Regions from separate parts of the Pseudoalteromonas sp. TP27 genome, predicted to be linked through region 1. Evidence: predicted binding sites of a transcription regulator. Region 1 holds the regulator's gene; the other holds the start of a gene.
The links. Region 1 encodes NrdR, which represses ribonucleotide reductase genes. Its sites were predicted from a motif close to AAACACNANATNTNGTGTTT; they were not measured.

Region 1 (15,537 bases):
CTAAAGTTAGTTAACCAATCAGTTAAAAATACATCTAGATCGTAGTTAGCAAACGCAGGTACAACCGGAAGCGTTCCTAACGATTTACGAAGTAATGCCAGTAGCTCTTCTGCTTTATTAAAGCTTCCGCTATTTACAACAACCCAACCGTTTTCTTGGTCAATAAAAGCAAACTGCAAGCTCGACTTTTTAAATGCTTGAGGTAGTAGGGTGTGAAGAATGTTTTCTTTTAATTCGTCTTTTTCTTTCTTTTTAACTGGACGGTTTTCTTCAGCTTCTATCAGATCAATTTTCTCAGCGACTAGCTCGTTAATAACAGAAGCCGGAAGTACTTTTTCTTCACGTTTAGCGCAAACTAAAATACTTTTTTGAGAAAAATGCGATAGCGTATCGCCATGCTTTCCAAACGCTTTTGTCCAACCAAATGTAGCAAGCTCTTGGCCCGTACATGGGCGAAATAAATCTTGCTCTAATGCTTTGTCAAAATCTTCTTGAGTGTATGAAACGTCTTGCTTAAAGCGGTAACAAATAAGGTTACTAAACCACATAGGGGAATTAATCCATTTGAAAAATTTGTACAATCATAGCAATAAAAACAGTATCTCGAAATGACTGATTTGTTACTGTTGAATATGAATAAATTTAACGCATGTACTTTTATTTATTCATATTTATCAAAAATAGGTAGAGGCTTAGCCATGTTCTTTGGAAATTGAATATAGTAACGCAAGCCTTTGCCAGGTTCACTCGTTGCATCAATAGAACCACTAAGGGTTTGTTTAACTAAATTAAGCATTATGTGGGTGCCTAATCCGCTACCGCCTTCATCTCGTTTAGTCGTAAAGAATGGGTCAAATAATTTTTTTAATTGCTCATTGGTAACACCGTTACCATCATCTTTGTAATCAATAGTTAAGTTGGTGTCATCTGCGCTTATTTTAATATTCATTACACCGTTGCTTTTACCTTCAAAGCCATGAATGAGTGAGTTCATAATTAGGTTAGTAAAAATTTGGCTTATAGCCCCTGCAGGTAAATTTAAAACTAAATCATCAGGACATTCTAATTTTATAGTGTGGGATGTCTTTTTTAGTTGTGGGTGCAGTGAGCGTATTACTTCGTTAGTGTAATCTTTAAAGTTAATGGTTCTTACTGCTTCACTGGCTTGATCGACCGCTATTTGTTTAAAGCTGGCAATAAGTTCTGAAGCTCTATCTAAGTTAGTCGTTAGTAAGCTTGTGCTTTGTTTCGCTTCGTTAATAAATTCTTCTAGTGCTTTTGGTGAAAGCGTTTTTTCGGTATAGGCATTTTCGAGTTTATTTAAACGCTCTTGTAAAAACGAAATTGCCGTTACGCCAATGCCAATGGGGGTATTTATATCGTGCGTAATACCTGCCACCAGCCCGCCTAGCGCAGCCATTTTTTCTGTGCCTAATAAGCGCTCCTGTGCAAGACTTAGCTCTTCTATATATCGCTGAGATTCAGTTTGTTTTGTAATTAACTCTTGCTCTGTGCTGCGGCGTAAATCAATTTCTTCCGTGAGGACAATTTTTTGCTTTTCGAGTTCGTACTTTTGCTGCTGTAAATCCATCATTGCTTGGCTTAAGTTTGATGTTTTACGAGCTACGTCTTGTTCAAGCTGTATGTTGTGATGATCGAGCTTTTCGTTACTTATAATGAGTTCTTTTTGGGTATGCTCAAGCTCTTTTCTATACTGAACCACTTTATCTATTAGTTTGTTAAACGACTGCTCCATTACTTTTAGTTCGTTATGCTCTTCTGTCTCTATTTCTATGTGCTGGCCTTCTAGCTCATCTATTTCTAAATTTTCTAGTTGTTCAGTGAGTTCAGTTAAAGGCTCTGTTAGGAGTTTTCTAAATGCCATTAAAAACAGAATTATCAAAAATGTTGTTTTGATCATCGCATTACCAATCAAAAAGTAGATTGATACCATAATGCGACTAAATACAACTTCTCGACTTGAGAATAAGGTAACGTCGCCGACTTGGGTAGCACGACCTGAAAACTCAAAAATAAGTGGGAAGGTGTAACCAAATAAACCTGATTTACTATCCTCTAAAATAACTTCCTCTTGCACTAACTGTTGGTTATAAAGCTTGTGTATATCGAGCGATCGTCCTAACTGTGAAATAATTTCGCCGCTATCGTCACGAACAATAATTCCCTCAATCATAGGGATGGCGAGTAAACCTTCTGCCGTTGTAATTGTTTGCTTAGTATTAAGCTCCCAAATTGCACGCGTTAAGCTACGGCTAAAAGTTTTTTGTAATGTACTCAATTCGTCACGAATATAGTCTTTAGTGTTGAGGTACTCAGCAAGCACCTGTCCGCAAGTCACTACAAAGGTAAGTAAAAAATAAACGGATAAAACGCTAGTCAGTAGCTTTTTTGAAAGGCTTTTCTTTAACATGAGTGACTTGTACATCCTTAGTTATTTTTATGACGTTACTATAATTATTTAAAATTTAGTCAATAAACCTCTAAAAATAAATAAAAAAGTTAATGTTTAGTAACTTTAACTAGCAAAACTGGTATGTAAGATCAAAGTAACCAAACGAAGTTATAGATTAGTTATTTTGTTACCTGCTAAGGATTGTCGCTTTGATTTCGTTAACCATAAAAAAATAGATTTATTCTATATCAATTCATTGAATTGAATTATTAATGTGTTGGTTATTTAGGAACGTGTTAAAGTACCTTAAGTGCAAAAGAAAGTGTTATTTTAATAACCTTTCAATAGCCTTTTAATAACTTTAATGGTTGTGTAGTAGTAAACATGATGAAATTTTCGATATTAGTTTGTGATGATTCTGCAGTTGCTCGTAAGCAAGTTGTACGGTGTTTAAACGAATGTATAGACGCAGAAATAGAACAAGCTATAAATGGAGCGTACGCTTTAGAACTTTTACGAGCACAAAGTTTTGATTTACTTTGCTTAGACCTAACCATGCCTGAAGTAGATGGTATACAAGTACTCGAGACTATAAAAACAGAAAAAATAGAGTGTTTTGTGTTAGTAATTTCTGCCGATATACAAGAAAAAATGAAGTTCAGAGTTATAGAACTTGGAGCGATAGATTTTGTAAATAAACCAATTGATAAAATACGCATGAATGATATTTTGCATAAATTTGGCATTCACTAGGTTTTTTTATCTTTAAAAAGACTGTTTTATCTTTTAATTTAGGGTTGACAGCATAGCCTTTGTTAAGGCAGTCTTAACCTATGAAAACAATTAATCGCGTACTGACCATTATTATTACAACCATCATTCTTACTGGATAGTGGCATAGGTCGGTGCAACAAATTTAAAGGCCTGTGTTCACTTAGAACACAGGCCTTTTTTCGTTTTATGGGATGAGGAACATAAACAATGCGCGTTTTAAAATTTGGCGGGTCTTCGCTTGCCGACTATGCATGCTTACAACAGGTAGCTCAGCTAGTTAAAGCACAATTAAAAGATGAAATGCTTTTGGTACTTTCTGCTCCAGGTGGAATGACCGACTCCTTAGTTGCACTTGCAAGTGCTGCAGAACAAGGCTCTGACTTTTCGCAGCAATGGCAAGCATTGGTAAGCCGCTGTGAAGGTTTGAAAGCTAACGTTGAAGAAAGTGGTGCGGTAGTTGCACACTGGCCAAATTTGGGCGAGCTTAAAAATAAACTAGATGGCGTGTCACTTATACAATGTTGCCCTGATCAAGTTCGCGCATTTGTAATTAGCTTTGGAGAGCGCGTTAGTGTTTCTTTAATGCAGGCTTTATTGAACTCGCACGATGCAAGATACTTAGAAGCAACAAGCTGTATCGCTTCAACTGGTGGCTATATTGATGCTGAGGCTGACTTAGTTACAAGTAAAGCTCGCTTTCAAGCTGTGCTTAAAGAAAGCCCTGCAACTATTTATATCATGCCTGGTTTTACAGCGAGTAATGATAAAGGTGAGCTTACAACGCTTGGCCGTAATGGCTCAGACTACTCAGCAGCCATTGCTGCGGCATGTTTAGAAGCTGAAATTTGCCAAATTTGGACTGACGTTGATGGCGTATATAGCGCTGACCCTCGTTACATCAAAAAAGCGACTAAGGTAGATTTCTTATCTTATAAAGAAGCGATGGAGCTTTCTTACTTTGGTGCAAAAGTACTTCACCCTAAAACAATTTTACCGTGTGCTAAAGCGGGTGTGCCGTGCGAAATTAAAAATACACATAATCCAGACGCACAAGGTTCATTAATTGGTAACGATTATTCATCAGATGAGCCAGTAAAAGCGCTTTCGAGCTTACAAGACCTTGCAATGCTAACGGTTTCAGGCCCAGGTATGAAAGGTAAAGTGGGTATGGCGTCTAAGGTATTTAATGCGCTTGCTCACGATAATGTATCAATTGTATTAATCACGCAGTCATCATGCGAATTTAGCATTAGTTTTTGTGTACACGAAACTGATTTAGCACTTGCACTTGATGCGCTACAAACTGCGTTTGAACTAGAGTTACAAGCCGGACTTATTGAACCTGTACAAGTGCAGCGCAATTTAGCCATTGTTACTTTAGTGGGCGATAACATGCGCGCACACCGTGGCTTAGCAGCTAAGTTTTTTGCATCGCTTGCACAAGCGCAAGTAAACATTGTGGCTATTGCGCAGGATTCTACAGAAAGCGCTATTTCAGCCGTGATTGACGGCGAGCTGTGTAACGACGCAGTTAAAATATGCCATGAAAACTTTTTCACGCATGTGCCGTCAATTGATGTGTTTTTACTAGGTTGTGGCTTAGTAGGGCAAGAGCTTATTAATCAGCTTGAGCGCCAGCAAGCGTGGCTTGAAAAACGTAATATTAAACTTAATTTGTATGGTGTTGCTAACTCTCGTCAGTTACACCTAGATAGTGAAGGCATTGCTTTTAATGATTGGCAGCAAAAATTGGCCTCATCTGAGCAAGCCTTTGATTTAAAAATAGTAGAGCAATTTGTTAAGCAAAATCATTTAGTAAATCCTGTGCTTGTTGACTGTACATCGTCAGACGCACTCGCTGCGCAATATGTAGACTTTTTAAATGCAGGTTTTCATGTGGTTGCCGCTAATAAAAAAGCAACAACGAGCTCATACACGTATTACCAAGATTTAATTGCTGCTACGCAAAAGAATAATCGTAAATTTCTATACGAAACAAACGTTGGTGCAGGCTTACCTGTAATCGACAACTTACAGTCATTATTTGGTGCCGGTGATGAGTTATTAGAGTTTAGCGGTATTTTGTCAGGCTCACTTTCGTACATGTTTGGTGCACTTCAAGATGGTTTATCACTTTCTGAGGCAACTATTAAAGCCAAAGAGAGCGGCTTTACAGAGCCAGATCCTCGTGATGACTTATCGGGTACCGATGTAGCACGTAAGTTACTGATTATTGCTCGCGAAGCGGGTATGAAATTAGAGCTAAGCGATATTGAAGTTGAGTCAGTATTACCACAAGGTTTTGCACAAGATGATAATGTTGATGAGTTTATGGCAAAACTACCAAACCTAGATGCTGATTTTAACGACCGTATTAAAAGCGCAGCGAGCGAAGGTAAGGTGCTTCGCTATGTAGGTACAATTAAAGAAGGCCACTGTAAAGTAGGTATTGAAGCGGTAGATGCAAAACATGCGCTTAGTGTCATTCGTGATGGCGAAAACGCGCTGGCTATTTTAAGTCAATACTATCAACCACGTCCGTTTGTCATTCGTGGTTATGGCGCCGGCTCTGAAGTAACAGCAGCGGGTGTGTTTGCAGATATTTTAAAAACATTATCGCGCTAGGAGCCTATTATGATTGAAGTATATGCTCCGGCATCTATTGGTAATTTTGCAGTAGGTTTTGATGCCCTTGGTGCAGCACTTGCGCCAATAGATGGCAGTTTATTAGGCGATGTAGCTGTTGTAAGCGCCGCATCAAGCGATGAATTTATTTGCACAGGCGAATATGCTCATAAGTTACCAAGTGATGCTAATGAGAATTTAGCGTACCAGTGTTTAGTGCATTTTAGAGCGCATGTTGCGCCTAATATGCCAAGCGTAAAGCTTGAGCTTAAAAAGAATTTACCAATTGGCTCAGGGCTTGGCTCTAGTGCGTGTTCGGTCGTGGCTACTTTTGCTGCCCTTGATAAGTTTGCAAAAACTAATTTAAGTCAGGTTGAGCTTATTGAGCTTATGGCTGACTTTGAAGCGGTTGTAAGTGGTGGTCGTCATTACGATAATATTACGCCATGTTATTTAGGTGGTTTGCAATTAACAGGTGATTTAATCCCTGATAAATCAATTGCACTGCCTGTTGACGATAATTGGTATTACGTTGCTGCGTTTCCTGGTTTTTCGCTAAATACAGCAAAAGCACGCTCTGTTTTGCCAAAAGAGATGAGCATGCATGCAAGTGTTGAGTTTGCACAGCGATTATCGGCATTTAGTAGTTTGCTGTTAACTAATCGTTTTGACGATGCGCTTAGCATAATGAAAGATGAAATAGCAGAACCTTACCGCGCACCGCTTATTAAAGGTTTTAGTGAAGCCAAAGCAAGCCTGCCAAAACTAGGCGCTGAAATAGTGAGTATTTCGGGTGCAGGACCAACGCTATTTACTGTATGTAAAACACTTGAAGCTGCGCAGCAATGCGCACAGTGGTTAGAGGCAAACTACATTAACGATCAAGGCTTTTGCCACATTTGTAAATTAGATAACGACGGCACGCGTCAATTAACAGTTTTATAGGATAGGTAGTCATGCAATTACATAATTTAAAAGAGTGTTCACAAAAAGTGTCGTTCGTTGAAGCCGTAAAAACAGGTTTAGGCCGTAACCAAGGTGTATTTTTTCCAGAATCATTGGCGCCACTGTCCGATGTTGATGCATTGCTTGATATGGACTTTGTTACGCGCAGCGGCAAAATATTATCTCACCTAATTGGTGATGAGTTACCAGGCGATACTGTGGCACAAATGGTTAAAAATGCATTTAACTTTCCGGTTAAGCTGGTGGAAGTTGAAGAAAACACCTACTGTTTAGAGCTGTTTCATGGTCCTACACTTGCGTTTAAAGACTTTGGCGGTCGCTTTATGGCAGAGTGTTTAGCGCAGTTTAATAAAGATGAAAAAGTAACTATTTTAACCGCAACATCAGGCGATACTGGTGCAGCTGTAGCGCATGCTTTTTATAATAAACCAAATATCGATGTTGTTATTTTATACCCTAAAGGCAAAATTTCACTTGCTCAGCAAAAGCTATTTACTACGCTAGGTAACAATATTCATTGTTATGCAGTTGAAGGCAGCTTCGATGATTGCCAAGAGCTGGTTAAAAATGCCTTTTTAGATGAAGAAGTTAAATCAACACTTGGGCTTAACTCAGCTAACTCAATTAACATTAGCCGTTTAGTTGCTCAGGTTTGTTATTACTTTGAAGCCATTGCACAGCTACCAAAAGAAAAACGCGCAACAGCGCATATATCAGTGCCAAGTGGTAATTTTGGTAATGTGTGCGCTGCAATGATTGGTGCGGTTATTGGTTTACCTGTTGGCAAATTAAGTGCAACAACAAACCAAAACGATACTGTGCCGCGATTTATGCTTGATAAAACGTGGACGCCAAACGCAACTCTTGAGTCGCTTTCAAATGCGATGGATGTAAGTAAGCCAAACAATTGGCCGCGTGTACAAACAATGTTAGATAATAACTGGTTTAGCTACGATAATTTTTATTCAACAAGCGTAAACGAGCAAGACACGCAAACCGTGATGAAAAAAATTCAACAAACTGGCTATGTTGCAGAGCCTCATACTGCGATTGCTTACCAAGGTCTTGTTGAAAATCGTGCTCCTGGTGCAGCGGGTATCTTTTTAGCAACGGCTCATCCCGCTAAGTTTAAAGAAAGCGTAGAAGATATTTTAAATATTGAATTGGATATGCCAAAACCACTTAGCGACGCATTAGCAAAACCATGCTTAGCTAGCGATATAAATGCCGATTACGACGCATTACGCACTGAAATGCTGGCTAAGTTAGGTTAGTGAAAAAGAGTAATTGAAGCGGCTTAGGCCGCTTTTTTTATAACTGTAAATAATAAAAATAAGCCGCTTTCATTAGCTAATTAAATGTAGGAAATAAAATTCATTTAAAATAGTTATGTGTTTATTAAGAAATATCATCTTAAAAGGGCTGTGAAATACTCTCAATCCCTGTTTAAATATCCTCAACTTAAGAGCGTAGGCAAAGAGTCGTTTAAAGCGTACAATAAAGCCTCTAAAAAAACACCATACACGTTGCCCTAGGAGACCCCAATGTTAGAACGTAGCATGAATATTTCGGATTTTGATCCAGAGTTATTTGACGCGATAACCAAAGAAACTGCTCGCCAAGAAGAGCATATCGAACTAATCGCTTCAGAAAACTACTGTAGCCCACGCGTACTAGAAGCGCAGGGTTCACAGCTTACAAACAAATACGCAGAAGGTTACCCTGGCAAACGTTATTATGGCGGTTGTGAGCATGTAGATGTTGTTGAGCAATTAGCAATTGACCGTGCTAACGAATTATTTGGTTCTGACTACGCTAACGTACAGCCACATGCTGGTTCGCAAGCAAATGCGGCTGTTTTTCTAGCATTATTAGATGCTGGCGATACTGTACTAGGTATGAGCTTAGCTCATGGTGGTCACTTAACTCACGGTTCTCACGTAAGCTTCTCTGGTAAGCTTTACAATGCAATCCAATACGGACTAGATGAAGCAACGGGCGAAATTGATTACGCACAAGTTGAAGCGCTAGCACTTGAGCACAAACCAAAAATGATTATTGGTGGTTTCTCAGCGTACTCAGGTATTGTTGATTGGGCTAAGTTCCGTGAAATTGCTGATAAAGTAGGTGCTTACCTGTTTGTTGATATGGCTCACGTTGCCGGCTTGATTGCGGCAGGCGTTTACCCAAGCCCAGTACCTCATGCACACGTTGTAACAACAACTACGCATAAAACACTTGCAGGCCCTCGTGGTGGTTTAATTATTTCTGCATGTGGCGACGAAGCTATTTACAAAAAGCTTAACAGCGCTGTTTTCCCTGGTGGCCAAGGCGGTCCTTTATGTCATGTTATTGCAGCAAAAGCAGTGGCATTTAAAGAAGCACTTCAACCAGAGTTTAAAGTATACCAAACACAAGTTGTTAAAAACGCAAAAGCAATGGTTGCAGTTATGCAAGAACGTGGCTACAAAATCGTTTCTGACAAAACTGAAAACCACTTATTCTTACTTGATTTAATCGACAAAGATATTACTGGTAAAGATGCGGACGCTGCCCTAGGCAACGCTAACATCACAGTTAATAAAAACTCAGTGCCAAACGATCCACGCTCACCGTTTGTAACATCTGGTTTGCGTATTGGTTCTCCTGCAATCACTCGTCGTGGTTTTAAAGAAGAAGAATCAAAAGAGCTTGCTGGCTGGATTTGTGACGTGCTAGATAACATCTCAGATGAATCTGTACAGGCGCAAGTTAAAGAAAAAGTAAAAGCTATTTGTGCAAAATTACCTGTATACGCTTAATTACATAAGCAGCAGTAATTTAGAGCACAACTGTTTAGTTTTTTGCTAAGATAAAAGGCCGCTATTTAGCGGTCTTTTTTGTTTTAAAACGGAAGTACCGAGTTATGCATTGTCCATTTTGTACCGCAAAAGATACTAAAGTAATTGACTCACGCCTTGTTGGCGGAGGCCATCAAGTTCGCAGGCGTCGTGAATGTAACGATTGCCACGAGCGCTTTACTACATTTGAAGGCGCTGAACTGGTTATGCCTCGCGTTGTTAAGCAAGATGGCAGCCGGGAACCGTTTAACGAGGATAAGCTTTTAAATGGCTTAAATCGCGCACTCGAAAAACGCCCAGTGAGTACAGAGCAAGTAGATGAAGTTGTAAATATAATAAAATCACAACTACGCGCAACGGGTGAGCGAGAAATTTCAAGCCATTTGGTGGGCGAATGTATTATGGAAGCACTTAAAAAACTCGATAAAGTTGCGTACGTAAGATTTGCTTCTGTTTATCGCTCGTTTGAAGACATACGCGAATTTGGCGAAGAAATTGCCCGTTTAGGGGAGTAATAATGCAAAGCCAAACTATTTTTACCGAACATGACGAAATGTATATGGCACGCGCCATAGAGCTTGCCAAAAAAGGCCGGTTTACTACCACGCCTAACCCTAATGTTGGCTGCGTATTAGTTAAAAATAATCAAATAATTGGTGAAGGTTTTCATCAGTTAGCAGGCCAAGGCCATGCTGAAGTCAATGCGCTAGCAATAGCTGGCAACAATGCAAAAGGCGCTACCGCTTATGTAACGCTTGAGCCTTGCAGTCATTATGGACGTACGCCACCGTGCGCTGAAGGCTTAAAAGCCGCAGGGGTGATAAAAGTGATTGCCGCAATGGTTGATACAAATCCACAAGTTGCAGGTAAAGGTCTTAAAATACTGAGCGATGCCGGTATTGACGTTGCTTATGGGTTACTTGAATCGCAAGCTCGCGCATTAAATTTAGGTTTTTTTAAGCGAATGGAACAAGGCTTACCTTATGTGACCTGTAAAATGGCAGCAAGCATAGATGGTAAAACAGCGCTTAAAAATGGGCAAAGTAAGTGGATCACAAGTCCCGCTGCTCGCCAAGACGTACAATTATACCGAGCGCAAAGCTGCGCTATTTTAACCGGTGCCGATACCGTGTTAGTAGACGATGCTAAACTTAATGTACGACCAAGCGAGTTGCCTTGCACGCTACCTACCGATTTACCGCTTCGCCAGCCCGTGCGTGTTATAATTGACTCGCAAAATCGCTTAACACCTGACCTTGCTTTATTTAAAATCCAAAGTGATGTAATAATATTTACGAATAAGGTTGATAAATCACTGCAATGGCCGCATTTTGTAAAGCATATTGAAGTAAGTGAAAGTAACGGTAAAGTTGATTTACAGGCTGTTTTAGAAAAGCTTGGGCAACTGCAGTTTAATAATGTGTGGCTTGAGAGCGGAGCAACACTTGCTGGTAAAATGGCAGAGCTTAATTTAGTTGACGAGTTTGTTTTTTATTTGGCGCCTAAATTAATGGGCCATGATGCAAAAAGTTTAGTTAACTTTCCTGAATTGACGAGTATGCAAAACACCGTTGATTTAACATTTAATGAATGTGCGCGCATTGGTGACGATTTACGTATCACCGCGTTAAAAGCTCATTAAAACCACTTAATAAAAAAGAGTAGCGCTATGTTTACTGGAATAATAGAAGCCACAGGCAAAATTGCTTTATTACAAAAAAAACAAGGCGACCTAGCTATTCGCATTCAAAGTGCTGATCTTGATATGAAAGATGTAAAGCTAGGCGACAGCATTGCAACCAATGGCGTTTGCTTAACCGTAGTTGATAAACATATTGACGGTTTTAGTGCTGATTTATCTAACGAGACGATTGGTTTAACCGGTTTTGCTCACTATGCTTTAGGGCAAACGGTTAATCTTGAAAAAGCCATGCAACCTGTTTCGCGTTTAGGCGGTCATTTAGTATCAGGCCATGTTGATGGCATTGCGACTATCACAAGTATTGCAGCAAATGCGCGAGCAACAGAATATTGGCTTACAACCGACGAAAATTTAATGAAATACATTCCGTACAAAGGTTCGGTATGTATTGATGGTATAAGCCTGACAGTAAACGCTGTAGAGGGCAATAAATTCAAATTAACAATTGTCCCACACACGAGTGAGCAGACCACAATTGCTCATTTTAAAGTTGGTACTCAAGTTAATTTAGAAGTCGATCAAATTGCACGTTATTTAGAGCGCCTTATAAAAGGTGCAGAGCAACCAACGGGCTCTGATATTTCGATGAGCTTACTCGCAAAAGCGGGTTTTATTAAATAACGAAACTGATAACTTACACGAGCAAATTTATGAATTTACACAGCGCACAAGAAATCATCGACGATATTAAAGCCGGTAAAATGGTTATTTTAATGGATGATGAAGATAGAGAAAATGAAGGCGATTTAATAATAGCTGCTGAGCATATTAGCGCACAAGCGATTAACTTTATGGCGACTCATGGCCGTGGTTTAATTTGTTTAACCATGACGCAAGATCGTTGTGAGCAACTTGATTTACCGTTAATGGTTAAAAACAATGGTGCTGCATTTTCGACTAACTTTACAATGTCGATAGAAGCATCAAAAGGTGTTACAACAGGTATTTCAGCGGCAGATAGAGCGCGTACAGTGCAAGCGGCTATAGCTAAAGGCGCAGTGCCAACTGATATCGTTCAGCCTGGTCATATTTTTCCTATTATGGCACAACCTGGCGGCGTATTAACTCGTGCAGGACACACTGAAGCTGGCTGTGATTTAGCTCGTTTAGCTGGGCTTGAAGCATCCTCTGTTATTGTTGAAATACTTAATGCCGATGGCACCATGGCGCGTCGCCCTGATTTAGAAGTGTTTGCGAAAGAGCACGATATTAAAATTGGTACTATTGCTGATTTAATTGAATACCGTAACTTAAATGAAACAACAATTGAGCAAGTTGCAAAATGTAAGTTGCCTACTGTTCACGGTGAGTTTGATTTAGTGACTTACAAAGACACAATTGACGGCCAATTACATTATGTATTGCTTAATGGCGACATAAAAGAGCAAGAACCGACAAATGTACGTGTACATTTGCAAAGCACTTTTAACGATATCCTACTTTCAGACAGAAGTGCTGATCGCAGCTGGGGCCTTTCTGAAGCAATGGCCTATATTGCTAAAAATAAAGGTGCTTTAGTTATTTTAGGTAAGCAAGAAAGTACTGAAGAGTTAGAGGCAACTGTAAAAGCATTTGCAGCAGCTGATGCTGGCGAAAGCGTTACGCCACGTAAATTCAAAGGTACATCTCGTACTGTTGGCGTAGGTTCGCAAATACTTGCAGATCTGGGAATTAAACAGATGCGCTTAATGAGTCGTCCTAAAAAGTATCATGCACTTTCGGGCTTTCATTTAGAAGTTGTTGATTACATTGAGCCACAATAAGCATCACGCTTAAACTAGGCTATTATTTTATTTTTATGGTATGATGCGCAGCAATTTTTGCGCAATCGCAACCGCTTGAACTTATTTTTAGGGTTATCAAATGAAAATTATTGAAGGTAATAAGTACGCTCCAGGCAAGAAATTTGCCATTGTCATTTCTCGTTTTAATGACTTTATTGGCAGCAGCCTCCTTGCAGGTGCTGTTGATGAGCTAAAACGCACTGGCGGCGTATCTGATGACGACATTACCGTTATTTATGTACCAGGTGCGGTAGAATTACCTTTAGCGGCTAAACGCGTTGCGGCAAAAAAAGAGTATGATGCAATCATCGCATTAGGCGTAGTGATCAGAGGTGGTACACCACACTTTGACCTAGTTGCTGGCGAATCAAACAAAGGTCTTGCGCAAGTATCACTTGAGTATGATATCCCGGTTGCATTTGGCGTATTAACCACAGAAAGCATTGAACAAGCAATTGAGCGTGCTGGCACCAAAATGGGCAATAAAGGCGGCGAAGCTGCTTTAGGCGCGCTTGAAATGGTTAATGTGTTAGATAAAATTTAAGTTTAAGGAATTTTTGTGAAACCAGCAGCAAGACGTAAAGCACGTATCTTAGCACTCCAAGCCGTTTATTCTTGGCAAATAAGTGGCAATTTAATTGCCGATATCGAACAACAAATGTTGATCGAAACAGACGTTACTAAAATTGATGTTGAATACTTTAAAGACCTAGCGACAGGTGTTGCTGTAAATTACAAGCAACTAGATGAAGCTGTATCGCCACATTTAACACGTCCGTTTAATGACTTAGATATGGTTGAGCGCGCAATTTTACGTTTAAGCAGCTATGAGCTTAAGTTCCGCGACGATGTACCTTATAAAGTTGCTATCAACGAAGGTATCGAGCTGGCCAAAATATTTGGCGCTGAAGACAGCCATAAATTTGTAAACGGTGTACTTGATAAAGCTGTTAAGCATTTACGCAAGTAAGTAACCGTTAAAGAGGGGAGCCGGCATAGGCCGGCTTTTTTGTGTATGAAGGAATTTGAATTAATTAACCGCTACTTTAAAGGTCGCGGGATCACCCGCCGTGATGTAAACCTAGGTATAGGGGATGATTGCGCTTTAGTAACTGTTCCACAAAACTGCCAACTTGCCGTTACAACAGACACTCTTGTTGCTGGCGTACACTTTTTTGATGATATTTCCCCTCGTGCATTAGGCCACAGAGCGCTTGCTGTTAATTTAAGTGATTTAGCGGCCATGGGCGCTGAGCCAACGTGGGTTTCAGTTGCGTTAACCTTGCCAAGTATTGACCCAAAGTGGATTGAAGAGTTTACTGAAGGCATGCATGAAATTGCAGAATACTTTAATGTGCAAATTATAGGTGGCGATACTACTCAGGGTCCATTAACTATCACTATTTGTGCAAAAGGGACTGTACCAGAAGGGACTGCACTTCGCCGTAGTGGTGCGAAAGTGGGTGATTGGATTTATGTTACAGGTCCGCTAGGTGACGCTGGACTTGCAATTGAGTCTCGCAAACAAGGTATAAGTATTGAGCCTGAGCATTTAAAGTACGTAAATAAACGCTTTGATTTTCCTACCCCACGAGTTGCTGCAGGGCAGGTGTTACGAGGCCTTGCATCATCGGCTATTGATGTGTCTGACGGTTTAATCGCTGATTTAAGTCATATACTTGATATGTCGCAAGTAAATGCAGTGGTCAATATTGAAAGTATTCCGACTTCAGATGCAATGAAAGCAAGCCTTGATTTTAATCAGCAGCTTCCATTTATTCTCAGTTACGGTGATGATTACGAATTAATTTTTACTGTCCCTGATAGTAATAAAAGTATGTTAGATATAAAACTACGCCAGTATGGGGTAGATGCAACATGCATAGGCCAAATTAAAAGTGGCGATGGTCAAATTGAGCTTTTACACAACGGTGAAAAGTTTGATTTTAAGCAACAAGGTTTTGAGCATTTTGCAAAGGAGTTGGTTTGAATACTAACCGCAAGTTTAATTTAAAGCGTCCACATCAGTTTTTTGGTTTGGGTTTTGGTACTGGGCTTGCGCCTAAAGCACCTGGTACATTTGGTACATTTGCTGCACTACCATTTATTTTTATGACTATGTATTACCCACTATGGCTGCAAATTGTATTTGCTGTAGTGATCAGTATATTTGGTATATGGGCGTGTGGTAAAACGGCTGATGATTTAGGCGTGCACGACCATCCTGCTATTGTATGGGATGAAGTGGCAGGGTATTACATTACCATGATTGGCGCAGCACTTAGCTGGCAAACATTACTCGTTGGCTTTTTGTTATTTCGCTTTTTTGATATAGCAAAACCTGGCCCAATCCGTATGCTAGACAAACGAGTACATGGTGGTTTGGGCATTATGGCTGATGATATACTTGCGGGCGTTTTTTCGCTTATATGC
Region 2 (15,537 bases), on a different contig from region 1:
ACTCTGCGCGATGCATCTGCCGAGGCCTACATTAAAATGAGCAAACAGGCTTTTGAGCAAGTGTTGCTTAATCAAAATAAAAAAGGTGACGTGCTAGGCGTTGCACGCATTGCGGGTATTCAGGGCGCTAAAAAGTGCGCCGATTTAATTCCGCTTTGCCATCCGCTTGCGCTTAGTAAAGTAGCCGTTGATTTTGAATTCGATGAAGAAAATAGCCAAATTAAAGTTACCAGCTATTGTAAATTGGCTGGTAAAACAGGCGTTGAAATGGAAGCGCTCACCGCTGTATCAGTTGCTACGCTTACATTATTTGATATGTGTAAAGCTGCCGATCCGCTTATGGAAATACACGGTATGCGTGTAACACAAAAAGCAGGAGGCAAGCATGGCAGTTGGCAGCGAGACTAATTTAAATAATACTAACGCAGCTGCAGGGCAAGTAAACGTACTGTTTTTTGGCCAACTTAAAGAGCGCCTAAAGTGCGGTAAGCTAACAGCTAATATCATGAATACGCTTAGCATAACAGCGTTTAAAAAAATGCTTGTTGAGCAAAACCCGCATTGGCAAGCATGGCTTGAAGAACGTGATGTATTGTGTGCGCTTAATCAAACTATGTCATCGAGCGATGAGCTTGTAAAAGCAGGGGATGAACTTGCTTTTTTCCCACCGGTTACAGGTGGCTAATGAGCATTTGCATTAAAGTACAAACGCACGATTTTTCAGTAGGCGAGCAATACAACGCACTTTGTAGTAATAACAAAAACGATGGTGCTGTAGTTACTTTTACAGGGCTTGTGCGGGAGTTTAGCAGCGGCGATAACGTTATCGCGCTTGAGCTTGAACACTACCCAGTTATGACTGAACAACTACTGCAATCTATTGCTGAACAAGCGCAAACGCGCTGGCAACTTGCCCGCATAAGCATTATTCATCGGGTAGGTTATTTAGCCCTAGGTGAGAAAATTGTATTTGTAGGCGTTACTAGTCGCCACCGTCAAGCCGCGTTTGAAGGCGCACAATTTATAATGGATTATTTAAAAAACCACGCCACATTTTGGAAAAAAGAGCATTTTAGAGACTCATCAAACTGGGTCGAATTTAAACAAAGCGACAAGCAAGCACTTGTTAAATGGGATTAACTTAGTGAAAATTTTATCCTTCAGCTTGATATTTAAAATTTTTTACTGTGTGTTCTTATTTGGCGTGTTCTCAAGCACATTAAGCGCAAAAGAAATATTGCATGTCGCAGTAGCAAGTAACTTTAAAACTGTATTACAAACTTTACTGCAAGAATCTCCTTTACCTGGCGTACAAATAAAAATATCAGCGGCTTCTAGCGGGATTTTATATTCTCAAATTGTACATAATGCACCGTTTGATGTGTTTTTATCAGCTGATGATGCTCGCCCGCAAGCATTAGTAAAAGAAGGGTTTGCTAGTCAAAGTAGCTTAGTTACCTACGCATTAGGTGAGCTTGCATTGTGGCAGCCCAATGCTAATAAAGTAAATAATAAAGTAGCCATTGCTAACCCGCGTTTTTCACCTTATGGTCGTGCGTCTGAATTTTATGTCAATGCCAATTTTAAAAAGCCAATAAGTTACGTATATGGTAATAACATTACGCAGGCCTTTCAGTTTATTCAAAGTGGTAATGTGTCAATTGGGCTGGTGGCGGTGTCTACGTTAAAAGCTGCGTATAGCAATACACAAAACCCTAAGTATTTAGATTATAAAGTACTAGAGGCTGATGAATACCCCGATATTATTCAGCAAGGCGTTATTATAAAATCGACAAAAAAAAAGGCGAGTGCAAAAAAGCTTATGGATTTTTTAATGACAAGCAGAACTCAACTTAAGCTTATTAAATTAGGATACAGATCAAAGGACAATAATGCTTCAAAGTGATTTAACTGCGCTGTGGTTAACAATAAAACTTGCCTTGATAACTGCTATATTACTACTCGTTTTTTGCATTCCGGTTGCTTATAAATTAGCAGGCTACAAAGGAAAATTTAAACCTTTTTTAGAGGCATTAATTGCTATGCCTTTGGTATTACCGCCTACTTTATTAGGTTTTTACTTGTTGGTTCTTTTTTCGCCTACGCACGCTTTAGGGCAGTTTTGGTTTTGGTTAACGGATACACAGCTTGCTTTTAGTTTTCAAGGTGTGGTTATTGGTTCTCTTTTTTATTCTTTGCCGTTTGTAATGCAGCCTTTGGTTGCAGGTTTTAAACAAACAAATGAAATATATAACGAGGCTGCAATAGCGCTTGGGCTTAGTCATTTTAAGCGTTTTGTGTATTTAATATTACCATTACTAAAGCCCAGTATTGGTAGTGCATTTGCCTTAGGATTTGCTCATACACTCGGTGAATTCGGCTTGGTATTAATGATTGGTGGTAATATTCAAGGGCAAACACAAGTTGTCTCAATTGCATTGTATGACCATGTTGAATCGCTAAATTACGCGGCTGCTCACCAGCTCTCTCTTATTTTATTGGCTATCTCTTTTGCGTGTTTGGTGCTGTTATTTAAATTTAATAAAAGTATAGTCGGGGTTAGACAATAACATGGTTAAATTAACCCTATTTAAAGCGCTTAATAATTTTGATTTAGATATAAACCTGCAATTAGAGTCGTTTAATATTGCAGGTGTTTTTGGTCCATCCGGCTCAGGTAAATCTACATTGCTCCGCTGTATTAGTGGCCTTGAAGGCAAACAAAGCATTTATATTAACAATCAACCTGTGCATCATTTACCTAGTGATAAACGCGGTGTAACACTGCAAGTGCAATCTTGTCCGTTATTCCCTCATTTAGACGTCGCTGGCAATTTAGAATTTACTCAAAAGCACTGCGCTAATAGGCAAACTGACTTATCCGAGCAAGAAGTTATTACAGCTCTTGAGTTACAACTACTGCTTAAACGCAACGTACAAAGTTTATCTGGCGGGGAGCGCCAACGAGTGGTGTTTGCACGTACATTGTTGGCAGGCCAAAAGCTTATAATTTTAGATGAGCCCTTTAGTGCACTTGACTGGCCACTTCGGTTTAAAACACTTACAGCATTGAGTGAGTTGGCAGCTAAATTTAATATAAAATTTATAATAGTGAGCCACTCTTTAAAGGAACTATTATTTTGCTGTGATACCCTAATTCAGCTTGAAAAAGGTAAGGTGATAAACCAAGGATCAAGTGCGTTAGTTGCCAAGGCTATTTATGCTAATAATAAGCAAACACCACTGAGCTTACTTAATTATGACATTATTAAATTTGATGAAAAATACGCTGTTTATCAACTTCAAATAAAACAAAGTGAGCAGCAGTTATTTGTATCCCCAAGTGCAGTTGAGCAAGGTGGTAAGCTAATCATCGAAAGCGAGCAAATAGCAATTAGTGCTATAAAACCATTACTCACAGAGTACAGTAACGTATTGGTTTGTAAGCTTATTAGTGCTGAAGCTATTGATAGCAATTGGCAGCTTACACTTAATGTAGATGGGCAAACATTGCATTGCTTACTTTCGGCAAGGGTGTGGGATCAAAGTAATTATAAAGTGGGCGATACACTTTACGCCGCTATTCATAACCTAGAGTAAAAATTAAAACGCGAGTTACTTACTACACGTGGGGCACTGGCTATTTTTAGGAATTTTAAAGCGGTTAAACTCCATACTGAGCCCATCTACCAACAATAAATGTTCACTTAAGCCGCTTGGCAAACCCGCAAGTATTTTTAGTGCCTCAGTTGCTTGAATACTGCCAATTAGCCCAACAATAGGGGAGAGCACGCCAGATTCAGAGCAGCTTTGTGTTTGCTCATTAAAAAACTGCGATAAGCACTCGTAACAATGGCTATGTTGTTTCATGGTAAAGCAGGCAACTTGGCCTTCCATTCTAATTGCAGAGCCCGAAACTAGTGGTGTTTTAGTCTTATAACAGGCGCTATTGAGTAAATTGCGTGTAGGTAAGTTATCAGAGCAATCAATGACTATATCAATATTACTTAATAGCTCGTCAAGCTTTGACTGCTCATCTAAAAATACATCGATTGTATGTATGTCTATTTCATCATTTAAGCTAGTTAACTGTGCTTTAGCGGCGTGTGTTTTTAAGCTACCTACATCAGTTTGCTTATAAAGCACCTGCCTTTGCAAGTTTGTAGCATCAACTACATCGTTATCTGCAAGCGTTAATGTTCCCACACCTGAGGCAGCCAAGTACTGTGCAACCGGGCAGCCTAAACCACCTAAACCCACTATAAGTGCATGAGATTGCCAAAGTCTTTCTTGTCCATCTATATCAAGTTGCACGAGCATAATGTGGCGAGAGTAACGTAATTGCTGGTTATAAGTTAATGGAGAGGTATGCATTATAAATATACTCACTTCATGTGGCGACTTATTAGGGTCTGTTGATCTTTCAAGGTTAAATTTACAGCAGTCTGTTTGGTATTTAGGCAAGGCAGAGCCTATGCAGTGTGGTTATTCCCCATAAATGGGCGATAACGTAGCATTAATGCCAAACAGGCGCTGCCCAAAGGGTTCTTCCTAGGGGCTATTTACTATTTGTTGCCTGCATGGATGTAGGTAAGGGGCGTGAGCAGGACGCGGAAGCTTTGCTCAGTTTTTACTTAGCCCACTAGGTTACAAATCTCGCGCCGCGATTAAACAGCCTCTAGCTTGAACAAATTTTAATCCGCAAAGATCAACAGACCCTAGTAAATGTTTTTTATCTCAAATATCTTAGCAACATTGCGATAAAAAATAATATGTATTTAAGGTAATAAAAAACTTAAGGGTTAAATATTGTCGTTTAACCCTAAGTCCTCCTAACTATTTATTTAGGTACTCATTGGTTTTTAATTAAAGGCTCTTTCCCACTGAGTTTTCCTTTTTCATCTGTATCCCATGCTATATAAGATTTTTTCTTGTAGGGCATTTCGACTTCAAGTAGATTTTTTTTGTCTATCGTCTCATCTTTTTTAACTATTCCATTTAAGTTTAATATATAAGCTGTCAATGCATATACTTCTGAATCATTTAAAGTCTTGGGTGATTGATGCGGCATAGCTCTACGAATATAATCAAAGATGGTGGTTTGATGCGGCCATGCGCCCACTGTTAGGGCTAATAGTGGGTGAGGGTTATACTCTTGATACCCTAACTCTCCAGCTAATCGAGGAGCGACACCTCCTTCACCAGATAAACCATGACACATCATACATTTAGTTTGATAAATTTTTTCGCCTTCAAATGCATTTCCACTACCCGCTGGAAGATTACGTCCATCTGGATATATTGTAATAGACCATTTTTCAATTTCGGATTTGCTTAGTTCAATACCACCTTGTGTCGTTACTTCCTCAGCCGCATAAGCAGTGTTTGACAAATAGATTAGTAAACTAGTTATTAATATTTTTTTCTTAAAATTAAACATAAAAATTGCTCACTTTACCATCGTTAGAAACAAGCCATGAATTAATTGAGTTATTGTGACCGTGAGAAAATCTAGCATACCGTGATATCCAGTCCTCTCGGGTTGGTTGAGTATTTCCGAACTCATCAATCGCTCGACTTACCAAAATCGCTTTTTTACCACTCCATTTCCAAGGTATAGTAAAGCGAGTCATTGCTTTGCTCATAATAGGACCTTCTAGGTTAGCTTGTGCCCAAGTTTTACCTCCATCTGCAGAGACTTCTACGGCTTTAACTTTTCCACGGCCGGACCAAGCAAAACCTGATATTTCGTAAAAGCCAGGTATTGGAAGTTGTTGTTTACCAGAAGGTTTTGTAATGACCGATTTAACTTCCATGTTGAAGCTATATTGCTTTACTTTTCCATTAGCCATAATGTCTGCATAAAGTGATTGCTCATCTTTACTTTGAGAAGGCGTGTCAGAGATTTCCATACGGTGAAGCCACTTAACATTCATGTTGCCCTCATAACCAGGCACAAAAAGCCTCATAGGGTAACCTTGATCTGGCCTAATTCTTTCACCATTTTGGTACAGCGCTATAATAGCGTCATCATAAAGTTTTTGTAGTGGTATATTTCGAACATGGTTCCCAGCATCAGCACCTTCACACATTGCCCACTTTGCACTGGGTTTTATACCAGCCTCATCTAATAGATATTTTAGAGGTATACCAGTCCATAATGAGCCAGATATTTGTCCGTGTATCGCTCCACATGTCATATCCATAGGACTATCAGCTATAGCATTTGGACCTGAGTTACCTGCACATTCTAAAAAATGGACACGACTAACCATAGGATAATTAAGGAGGGCTTCAACTGACCACTTTAGTGGTTTATTTACTAGTCCATGAATCATAAATTGGTGGTTTGTTGGTTCTATGTCAGGTATTCCACTGTGGTGAACTACAAAATGTAGACCTGCAGGTGTTATAATGCCATTTAATTGATCTATAGGTGTAAATGCAGCTGTGATTATATTAGAGCTGTACACATGCTCGGGCAGTCGGCCTACATGAGACTCGTATTTTGAAGGTTTCCCATAAATCTCACTGGGTACACCTGGTGTTTTCATATGCTTAGGGTGTGACTCGAAAACACGAGCCGCAGCCGTGCTACTCAATGTGGATGCAGCTACTGACGCAGCTGCTATTGAAAGAAAAGAAGCGCTGCTAGTTAAAAATTTCCTTCGATCTAAAAGGCCACCTTTGGCAACTTCTAATTGTTCTTTTGAACTATTTAATTTAATAATACTCATTATTTACTCCAGTTAGGATGTCTTTAAGTTTATTTCCTAAAGTTGAGATCTACCACCATCTACGACTAACTCAGCACCCAACATATAGCTTGATGCATCACTAGCAAGAAAAATTACAGTATTAGCTATTTCCTCAGCACTACCCATACGCCCAATAGGAACTTGTTTACCTAATTGCTTTACATAACCTTCAAAATGCTCATCAGTTTCGTTAGGTGCACGATGTAATGGGGTAATTATTGTTCCAGGACTAATACAATTAACACGGATGTTTTGTTCTATTAATTCAGCCGACATTGTTCTAGCAAAAGACCTTACCGCTGCTTTTGAAGCTGATAAAATAGATTTTCCAGCTGTTCCTATTTGATTAAGCCATGAAGTACTTAGTATTATTGAACTACCATTTTTCATTAAGGGCAAAATTGTCTGGACTGAAAAGAAAACACCTTTGACATTTACATCCATTAATTTATTGTACTGTTCTTCATTTGTACTCCCCAACGGGGTAGCGAAAGCTATGCCTGCATTTGCAAAAAAAATATCAAGCTGACCGAACTCATTGTTTATTTGTTCATACATATATTTAAGATCTTTAGCCTGGCTGACATCTGCACAAATAGTGATTATATTATAGCCTATTTCATTCTTTGCTAATTTTAGCTTTTCTTTATTAGTTCCTGTGATTGCAACTTTGGCGCCGAGCTTTACCATTAATTTGGCTGTGGCCAAGCCAATTCCGCTAGAGCCACCTGTAATTAATGCGGTTTTACCATTAAGCATAATTTACCCTTTTAACTTTTATTCAGATATTAAAGTGGTTTACTGCATGAATGTTTAGCAGCAACTGCTCGAAATATCTTGTCTAGTAAGTGCTAATAACGGATTTTTGCTTGTCCATTACTATTTTTAACCGTTTAAATGCCTCTTCAATGTGCTCTGTTGGGCAAGCAAAGTTCATTCGTGCAAATTGTGCCGCATCGTTACTGAACCATTTACCAGGTGAAACGCCAAAACCAGCATCACCAAATAGGTTAATTAAGTCACTAGCCTCATGTCCTGTTTCAGAAAAATCTAGCCATACTTGATAGGTCCCCTCGACAGGAAACATTTTAATTTGAGGTAATTCATCTTCTAGGTAGGCTTTTATCCAATCAATATTCTTCTGCATATATTCTAGAAAGTTGTTTAACCACTCCTCACCCTTGTCATAAGCGGCAATCGTCGCAAAAGTTGTAAAAGCATTACCATGATCAATATAGAGAGATTCAGCGAGTAATTTTAAGCGTTCAAAAATAAGTTTGTTTTCTGTATATAGATACCCATTTGAGATACTTTGCATACCAAAAGTTTTAGAAGGTGACCCAATCAAAGCTACATGTTTATTAGCGGCAGATTCCATAAGGCTAGTAAACTTATGTCCTTCGAAGATTATATCGGAATGAATTTCATCACTTATAATAGTCACATTGTTTTTGTTCGCAATTTGTATGACTTTATCAAGCTCGCTTTTTAGCCAGACTCGTCCAACGGGATTGTGAGGGCTGCATAAAATCATTACCTTTACATCTGGAGATGACATTTTTTTAGACAGATCTTCAAAGTCCATTTCATACCTGCCATTGATAATTTTTAAAGGGCTTTTAACTACCTCTCTTTTAGCTGTGCTAATTACCTTTGAAAATTGGTGATATGCAGGTGATTGTATTAATACTCCATCACCTTCTTTGGTTAATTCACGAATCAGTAATGCTATGCCTGTTAATACACCTGTTACTTGAACGAAATTATTAGAATCTAGCTTTAAATTATGTCTTCGTTGATACCATCTACTAATTGAATTAAAGACTTGCTGTGAATTGTATTCATAGGCAAAATTCCCTCTATTTACAAGTCGCTGAAGCTCTATAGTGATATCTTCTGCTACTTTAAGGTCCATATCGGCAACCCAAAAAGGAGTAACATTAGTTGTACCAAAAATGTTATTTAGCATTACTTTATTATTCCGGACGAAGCTGTTTTCCAATTCACTGCTTAGTTTCTCAATTTTCATTTTAAACCTTGATAATTATGTCCAATCAGTAATAAGACGAATATGTTTATTAAAAGATGCAATTTTTTATTTATAAGTGTTTTTGTTTTTTATGCATCTTTATTCCAAGATTAGCGACTTACTTAGGTAAGCAAACTTAAACGGTGAAATAAATGTCACAAACAATTGTTAAAGGTATAAATGAATTTGCAGCTGAAGCTCGGTCGGTCATTAAGAACGTATCAGTAGAAGAAGCGAAAAGTATGGAGAATAGTAGTGAATATGCTTTTGTAGATGTCAGAGAGAAAGATGAGATAAACAAAGAGGGTATTATTCCCGGTGCTTTTATTGCTCCTCGGGGAATGCTTGAGTTTCTTATTGATCCTAGTAGCCCTGTACATAATGATTTTTTTAACCAGAATAAAACTTTTATTTTTTATTGCGCGCATGGCCTGCGTTCGCTATTTTCGGCTAAGCTCGCTTTTGATATGGGTCTAACCTCCGTTAGGAATTTAGAAGGTGGATTCGCTAAATGGAATGAAACTCTAAAAGTCAATTAATATAACAGGCTTCGCCGGTAATGAAGTCGAATTAATTTAAAGAAGGTGCAGACAAAAAGGCAAGCTCACTGACTCCAATCTGATACATAATTATTTATAATTGAGAATACAAGGCGACAAGCAGTCGCGCCTTTGTTTTTCGAAATAATACGTTCATTAGATAGTTACGGCTTAATCAAAGGCGATATAAAACCAGGTGGTTTAAATATTACAGAAGTAGATATTTGTTCTACAACAGGCGATTTACCTAATGTGCATTGCCCTAAAACAGAAAAAGGGCTTTTTATTCCAGGTAAGTCGCCAATTAAAGTATCGGATGTACATCGTGAAATTTATATTGATAAAGCATCTGGGTTACGTGCATGCCAATATAATGAAGCTACAACGACAAAAGCAGTTTATGAATTTTGGCCATCTGACTTAGTCAGATTATTTAAACAAGCAGGTATAGTTAAACGCCAGCCTCCACCTTATTTAGATTCATGCTTAATTAATGACACGAGTACACAAGGCTCAGCACCGACTATTACATCCCTGAGTAATTTAATTATACCAATTCCATTAAGTATGTGATCTAAATTTTACGCCGAAAAAATAATTCAGTTCTAGGCGTAAATTGATGTAAATGGTTGTTCCCTTTGCGAAATTTACAACAAAGAAATGGGTTGTTTTAGCAAGTAAAATAGATCAGCTATTTATTGGAATTGGTATTAGCTACATGATAAGAGCCAGTAAATTAAAGCAAGAAAGCCTGCACTTTTAGTGCAACCACAGATATAGACTCACGAATTTTATACTGGTTTGTAGATAACAGCTTTGTAGGTAAAGTAGAGCGGGATGCGCCTTTTTTCTGGCAGCCACAAGTAGGCGAATTTGATGTAAGAGTGGTTGATAATTTAGGGCGAAGCGCGTCAGTTTCAATGCGTGTGAAGCTCGTTCAGTAACACGTAAACAAGCTAAAGCGCTAGTTATCGGGTATTAACAATTAGATTGGCGTTTATAAACAGTATTTAGCGTTTAGATTACTTTAAATTAATACTTATATTGCCATTAGGCTTGCAGCAGCACAGGAGTATTTCGCCTTCGCGCACAAACGCCAGTGGCTCTTCGTTATACTCAACACTACCTGAAACTAACGTTGCCCGACAGGCGCCGCAATAACCTTCGCGACATTGATACGCGACGTCTATTTTCATGGATTCTAAGCACTGTAAAACAGAAGGGCAGCCAGTGGTAAATTCTATACACTGGCTGTTTTCTGCAAGCGTTATGCTTGCAGTAGACTTGTCACTCATTATAAATCAAAGTCACCAAATTCAGATGCATCAACTTGCGAGTCGATTTGACCAACAAGGTATGAGCTAATTTCAGCTTCTTGTGGTGCTACTTGCACGTTATCAGACACTAACCATGAATTAATCCACGGAATAGGGTTACTGTTATTTTCAAACTGTGCTGGTAAGCCAATAGCGGTCATACGTGCGTTAGTAATGTACTCAACGTACTGACATAAAATATGCTTGTTTAGACCAATCATTGAACCATCTTTAAATAGGTACTCTGCCCATTCTTTTTCTTGCTCTGCGGCTTCTACAAACATTTTAATCGCTTCGTCGCGGCACTGAGCTGCAACAATTGCCATTTCTGGGTCGTCTTTACCGTCTTGCATAATATTTAAAATATGCTGGGTACCCGAAAGATGAAGCGCTTCATCTCGCGCAATAAGCTTAATGATTTTAGCGTTACCTTCCATTAATTCACGCTCAGCAAACGCAAACGAACACGCAAAGCTTACATAAAAACGAATGGCTTCAAGAATATTTACCGACATCATGGCAAGGTAAAGTTTCTTTTTAAGTTCGAACAAATTAACGATCACTGTTTTGCCGTTAATTTCGTGTTTGCCTTCACCGTAAAGGTTGTAAAGCGACACTGAATTAATTAAATCATCGTAGTATGTGGTTACTGCATCGGCGCGTTCGCTGATTTTATCGTTGCTAACTATGTCATCAAAAATAAGTTCAGGGGCTTGCGTAACATTACGGATAATATGCGTGTACGAGCGGCTGTGAATGGTTTCACTAAATGCCCATGTTTCTATCCATGTTTCAAGCTCTGGTAACGATACAATAGGAAGTAGGGCAACGTTAGGTGAACGGCCCTGTACACTATCAAGCAAAGTTTGATATTTTAAGTTACTTAAAAATATATGCTTTTCGTGATCGGGTAATGCTTGAAAGTCTAAACGGTCTTTGCTTACATCTACTTCTTCAGGACGCCAAAAGAAAGACAGTTGCTTTTCGATTAATTTTTCAAAAATTGGGTATTTTTGTTGGTCATAACGAGATACGTTTACAGTTTGGCCAAAAAACATTGGCTCTAGCATTTGGTTATTATGGTTTCGGCTAAATGTAGTATAAGACATGTTTATCACTCAAAAAACTATCAGAAAAAGCGGGCTAAATGCCCGCTTAAAATAAAAATTAATAACTATATTTTACACGCGCCGCCTTCACAATCATCATCTTCCACTTCTGGAGTATCTTCTTGCATATCTGAGGCACCATCGCGAGTGTTGTGGTAATACAGTGTTTTAACACCCAGTTTGTACGCAGTTAGTAAGTCTTTTAATAAGACTTTCATAGGTACTTTACCGCCTTCGAATTTATTTGGATCATAATTTGTGTTTGCCGATATAGTTTGATCAACAAATTTTTGCATTATGCCCACAAGCTGCAGGTAACCATCGTTTGATGGAATATCCCATAATAACTCGTAGTTATTCTTTAAACGTTCGTACTCAGGCACTACTTGTTTCAAAATACCGTCTTTACTTGCTTTAACGCTAATGTGACCACGTGGTGGCTCAATACCATTTGTTGCATTAGAGATTTGCGACGATGTTTCTGAAGGCATTAACGCACTTAGTGTTGAGTTACGCATGCCGTGCTCTTTAATGCTGGCACGTAATGTATCCCAATCAAGGTGAAGTGGTTCATCACAAATTTTATCTAAGTCACGTTTGTACGTATCTGTTGGCATAATGCCCTGTGAATACGTTGTTTCGTTAAACTTAGGACATGCACCACGCTCTTTAGCAAGCTCGTTTGATGCTTTCATTAGGTAGTATTGAATCGCTTCAAACGTTTTGTGGGTCAGTGCATTTGCGCTGCCATCTGAGTAACGCTTACCATTTTTAGCTAGGTAGTATGCGTAGTTAATTACGCCTATGCCTAGTGTACGACGACCCATAGTCGCATTTTTTGCAGCCGGTACAGGGTAGTCTTGGAAATCAAGTAAGTTATCAAGTGCGCGCACTGCAAGTTCAGCTAGCTCTTCAAGCTCGTCTAGTGACTCAATGGCGCCTAAGTTAAACGCAGACAGTGTACAAAGGGCAATTTCGCCTTCTTCATCGTTTACGTTGTTTAGTGGCTTAGTTGGCAATGCAATTTCTAAACATAAGTTAGATTGGCGAATTGGCGCAACTTTAGCAATAAACGGGCTGTGCGTATTACAGTGGTCCACATTTTGTAGGTAAATACGACCAGTGCTTGCACGCTCTTGTGCAAACATTGAGAAAAGCTCAATCGCTTTAATACGCTTTTTACGAATAGATTCGTCTTGCTCATATTTTACGTAAAGCGCATCAAATTCTTCTTGGTCTTCAAAAAATGCATCGTAAAGGCCTGGCACGTCTGATGGGCTAAATAACGTAATGTAATCGTCTTTAATTAAACGAGAATACATTAATTTATTAAACTGTACGCCGTAATCTAAATGGCGAACACGGTTGTCATCTACACCACGGTTATTTTTAAGCACAAGTAGGTTTTCTACTTCTAGGTGCCAAAGCGGGTAGAACAATGTTGCTGCGCCGCCACGTACACCACCTTGTGAACAGCTTTTAACAGCTGTTTGAAAGTGCTTATAAAAAGGAATACAACCAGTGTGGTACGCTTCGCCATTACGAATGTGGCTACCTAGCGCACGAATACGACCTGCGTTAATACCAATGCCCGCACGTTGTGAAACGTATTTAACGATTGCAGACGATGTAGCATTGATTGAATCAAGGCTGTCGCCACATTCAATTAATACACATGAGCTAAACTGGCGAGTCGGCGTACGTACACCTGCCATAATAGGCGTTGGTAGTGATATTTTAAATAACGATACCGCATCGTAAAAACGCTTAATGTACGAAACGCGTGTTTCACGTGGGTAGTCAGAAAATAAGCTCGCCGCTACTAAAATATATAAAAACTGTGCACTTTCGTAAATCTCACCCGATACACGGTTTTGAACAAGGTATTTACCTTCAAGCTGTTTTACAGCCGCGTAGCTAAAGTTAAGATCGCGAGAATGATCAAGGTACGCATCAAGCTCGTCTAACTCTTGCTCTGTGTAATCTACAAGTAAGTGAGCGTCGTAGCGTTTATCTTCAACCATTTTTGTTACATGGTTAAATAAACGTGGTGGCTCAAATTGGCCGTACGCTTTTTTACGTAAATGGAATACAGCTAAACGTGCCGCTAGGTATTGGTAATCAGGCGATTCTTTTGAAATTTGATCTGCAGCAGCTTTAATAATGGTTTCGTGTATATCTTTAGTACGAATACCGTCGTAAAACTGAATGTGTGATTTTAATTCAACTTGCGAAACCGATACGTTTTTTAAACCTTCGGCGGCCCATTCAATAACGCGATGGATCTTATCAAGATCAAGAGGCTCTTTACGCCCGTCACGTTTGCTTACAGATAACTGTTGGTTCATTTGCCTGTATTCCTTGGGAATTATGTATTTTGACCAATGGGTCATACCTCGCAATGGCAAGGTAAGTACTCATTTATTATAAGTTTCACCGTATTGGCGAATTTAATTGAATAACATTTGGCCACAATATCTGGTGTTGTTCAATTTAGAGATCACAAGATAGTGTGGTCTGAGTTGTTTTGCAAGGGACATAATTGCCCCTATTTGTGGATAACTTTGGGATAACACATTTGTGTTAGTAGACACTCACCTTCGAACAATCATTTAAGTTAGAATATGCAGAAATCAACTAATGATCTGCTAAATTTACGCATTTTAAAAATAAATTCTGACTGCTTTTTTTATCGACAAGCTTTGTGTGAAAACTAACACAATCACAATATATAGTGTTTAATAATTAACATAGCACTATATATGGTTAAAACCATCAATTGGACTTTGCCAGTTAAAATCAGCATTCCAGCTGTTGGCTTCATCAATACTTGGTATGTAACCCCATAGTGCCGTTGCAGTGTGCATACCTGCCGCTTTGCCTGCTTGTATGTCACGCTGTGCATCACCAATGTACAAACAACGGTTTGGTTTTACCCCCATAAGCTTTGCACAATGTAGCAGTGGTAGCGGTGATGGTTTGGCCTCTGCCAAGGTATCGCCACTTATTACTACACTGGCGTTTTTTAAAGCGGGGATAGCAGCCACTAAAGGATCGGTTAAAAAGCCAGGTTTGTTGGTCATGATCCCCCACTTGATCTTTTTTTGATCAAGGGCGATAAGTAGCGATTCAACACCAGAGAAGCAATGCGTGTGCTTTGCTATGTTTGCAGCGTACTCGTCAACTAATTGCTTAATAAGCTCGCTTTGGTGTTGTTTAGCCCATAACTCTTTAAAACCAGCCTCTAATAATGCACCTGCGCCGTTAGATGCCGCAGGGCGGTATACATCACTACTAACAGGTGTGATTTTATTACTAATAAGCACTGCGTTTAAAGCAGCGCCTAAATCATCAGCGGTATCGAGTAGGGTGCCGTCTAAATCAAATAAAAATGCATCGTACTCAATAAGAGATAGAGGGGATTGAGAGCTAGCCATTAAGCTAACTTCTCAAAATAAAGTATGTAATTTACGCTAACGTCGTTATTAAGCGTATATTGCTTTGATAGTGGGTTATAAGAAAGTCCTGTACTTGCACGTACTTTTAAACCCGCTTGCTCTGCCCATGCAATAAGTTGCGCAGGTTTAATAAACTTTTTATGGTCATGTGTGCCTTCAGGTACCATTTTTAACAGCTTTTCGGCACCAACAATTGCGTACAAATATGCTTTAGGGGTTTTGTTAAGGGTTGAAAAAAACACATCTGCACCTGGCTTTGCAAGTGCAGCTACTGCATGAATGATAGAAGCAGGGTCGGGTACGTGCTCAAGCATTTCCATACACGTTA

Region 2: a site for NrdR is predicted at 14,219-14,238, ahead of nrdA (class 1a ribonucleoside-diphosphate reductase subunit alpha). Genes of this name have one in related genera too.

The regions. Positions count from the first base shown of each region.
Region 1 covers NZ_JARDAK010000002.1:13,912-29,448, reverse strand. Annotated here, with positions in the region: gene rdgC (recombination-associated protein RdgC) at 1-548, opposite strand, end outside; gene PX700_RS02390 (ATP-binding protein) at 662-2,431, opposite strand; gene PX700_RS02385 (response regulator) at 2,798-3,166, shown strand; gene thrA (bifunctional aspartate kinase/homoserine dehydrogenase I) at 3,395-5,812, shown strand; gene thrB (homoserine kinase) at 5,822-6,757, shown strand; gene thrC (threonine synthase) at 6,769-8,052, shown strand; gene glyA (serine hydroxymethyltransferase) at 8,323-9,579, shown strand; gene nrdR (transcriptional regulator NrdR) at 9,684-10,133, shown strand; gene ribD (bifunctional diaminohydroxyphosphoribosylaminopyrimidine deaminase/5-amino-6-(5-phosphoribosylamino)uracil reductase RibD) at 10,136-11,260, shown strand; gene PX700_RS02350 (riboflavin synthase) at 11,288-11,941, shown strand; gene ribBA (bifunctional 3,4-dihydroxy-2-butanone-4-phosphate synthase/GTP cyclohydrolase II) at 11,971-13,083, shown strand; gene ribH (6,7-dimethyl-8-ribityllumazine synthase) at 13,184-13,648, shown strand; gene nusB (transcription antitermination factor NusB) at 13,664-14,074, shown strand; gene thiL (thiamine-phosphate kinase) at 14,120-15,094, shown strand; gene PX700_RS02325 (phosphatidylglycerophosphatase A family protein) at 15,091-15,537, shown strand, end outside.
Region 2 covers NZ_JARDAK010000011.1:82,659-98,195, forward strand. Annotated here, with positions in the region: gene moaC (cyclic pyranopterin monophosphate synthase MoaC) at 1-408, shown strand, start outside; gene PX700_RS13620 (MoaD/ThiS family protein) at 386-685, shown strand; gene moaE (molybdopterin synthase catalytic subunit MoaE) at 685-1,140, shown strand; gene modA (molybdate ABC transporter substrate-binding protein) at 1,166-1,906, shown strand; gene modB (molybdate ABC transporter permease subunit) at 1,893-2,570, shown strand; gene PX700_RS13640 (ATP-binding cassette domain-containing protein) at 2,572-3,600, shown strand; gene PX700_RS13645 (HesA/MoeB/ThiF family protein) at 3,616-4,374, opposite strand; gene PX700_RS13650 (c-type cytochrome) at 4,853-5,440, opposite strand; gene soxC (sulfite dehydrogenase) at 5,433-6,737, opposite strand; gene PX700_RS13660 (SDR family oxidoreductase) at 6,774-7,517, opposite strand; gene PX700_RS13665 (MalY/PatB family protein) at 7,600-8,787, opposite strand; gene PX700_RS13670 (rhodanese-like domain-containing protein) at 8,940-9,326, shown strand; gene PX700_RS13675 (hypothetical protein) at 9,459-9,899, shown strand; partial or broken gene PX700_RS13680 (hypothetical protein) at 10,094-10,270, shown strand; gene yfaE (class I ribonucleotide reductase maintenance protein YfaE) at 10,349-10,621, opposite strand; gene nrdB (class Ia ribonucleoside-diphosphate reductase subunit beta) at 10,621-11,751, opposite strand; gene nrdA (class 1a ribonucleoside-diphosphate reductase subunit alpha) at 11,817-14,099, opposite strand; gene PX700_RS13700 (HAD family hydrolase) at 14,508-15,188, opposite strand; gene ubiG (bifunctional 2-polyprenyl-6-hydroxyphenol methylase/3-demethylubiquinol 3-O-methyltransferase UbiG) at 15,188-15,537, opposite strand, start outside.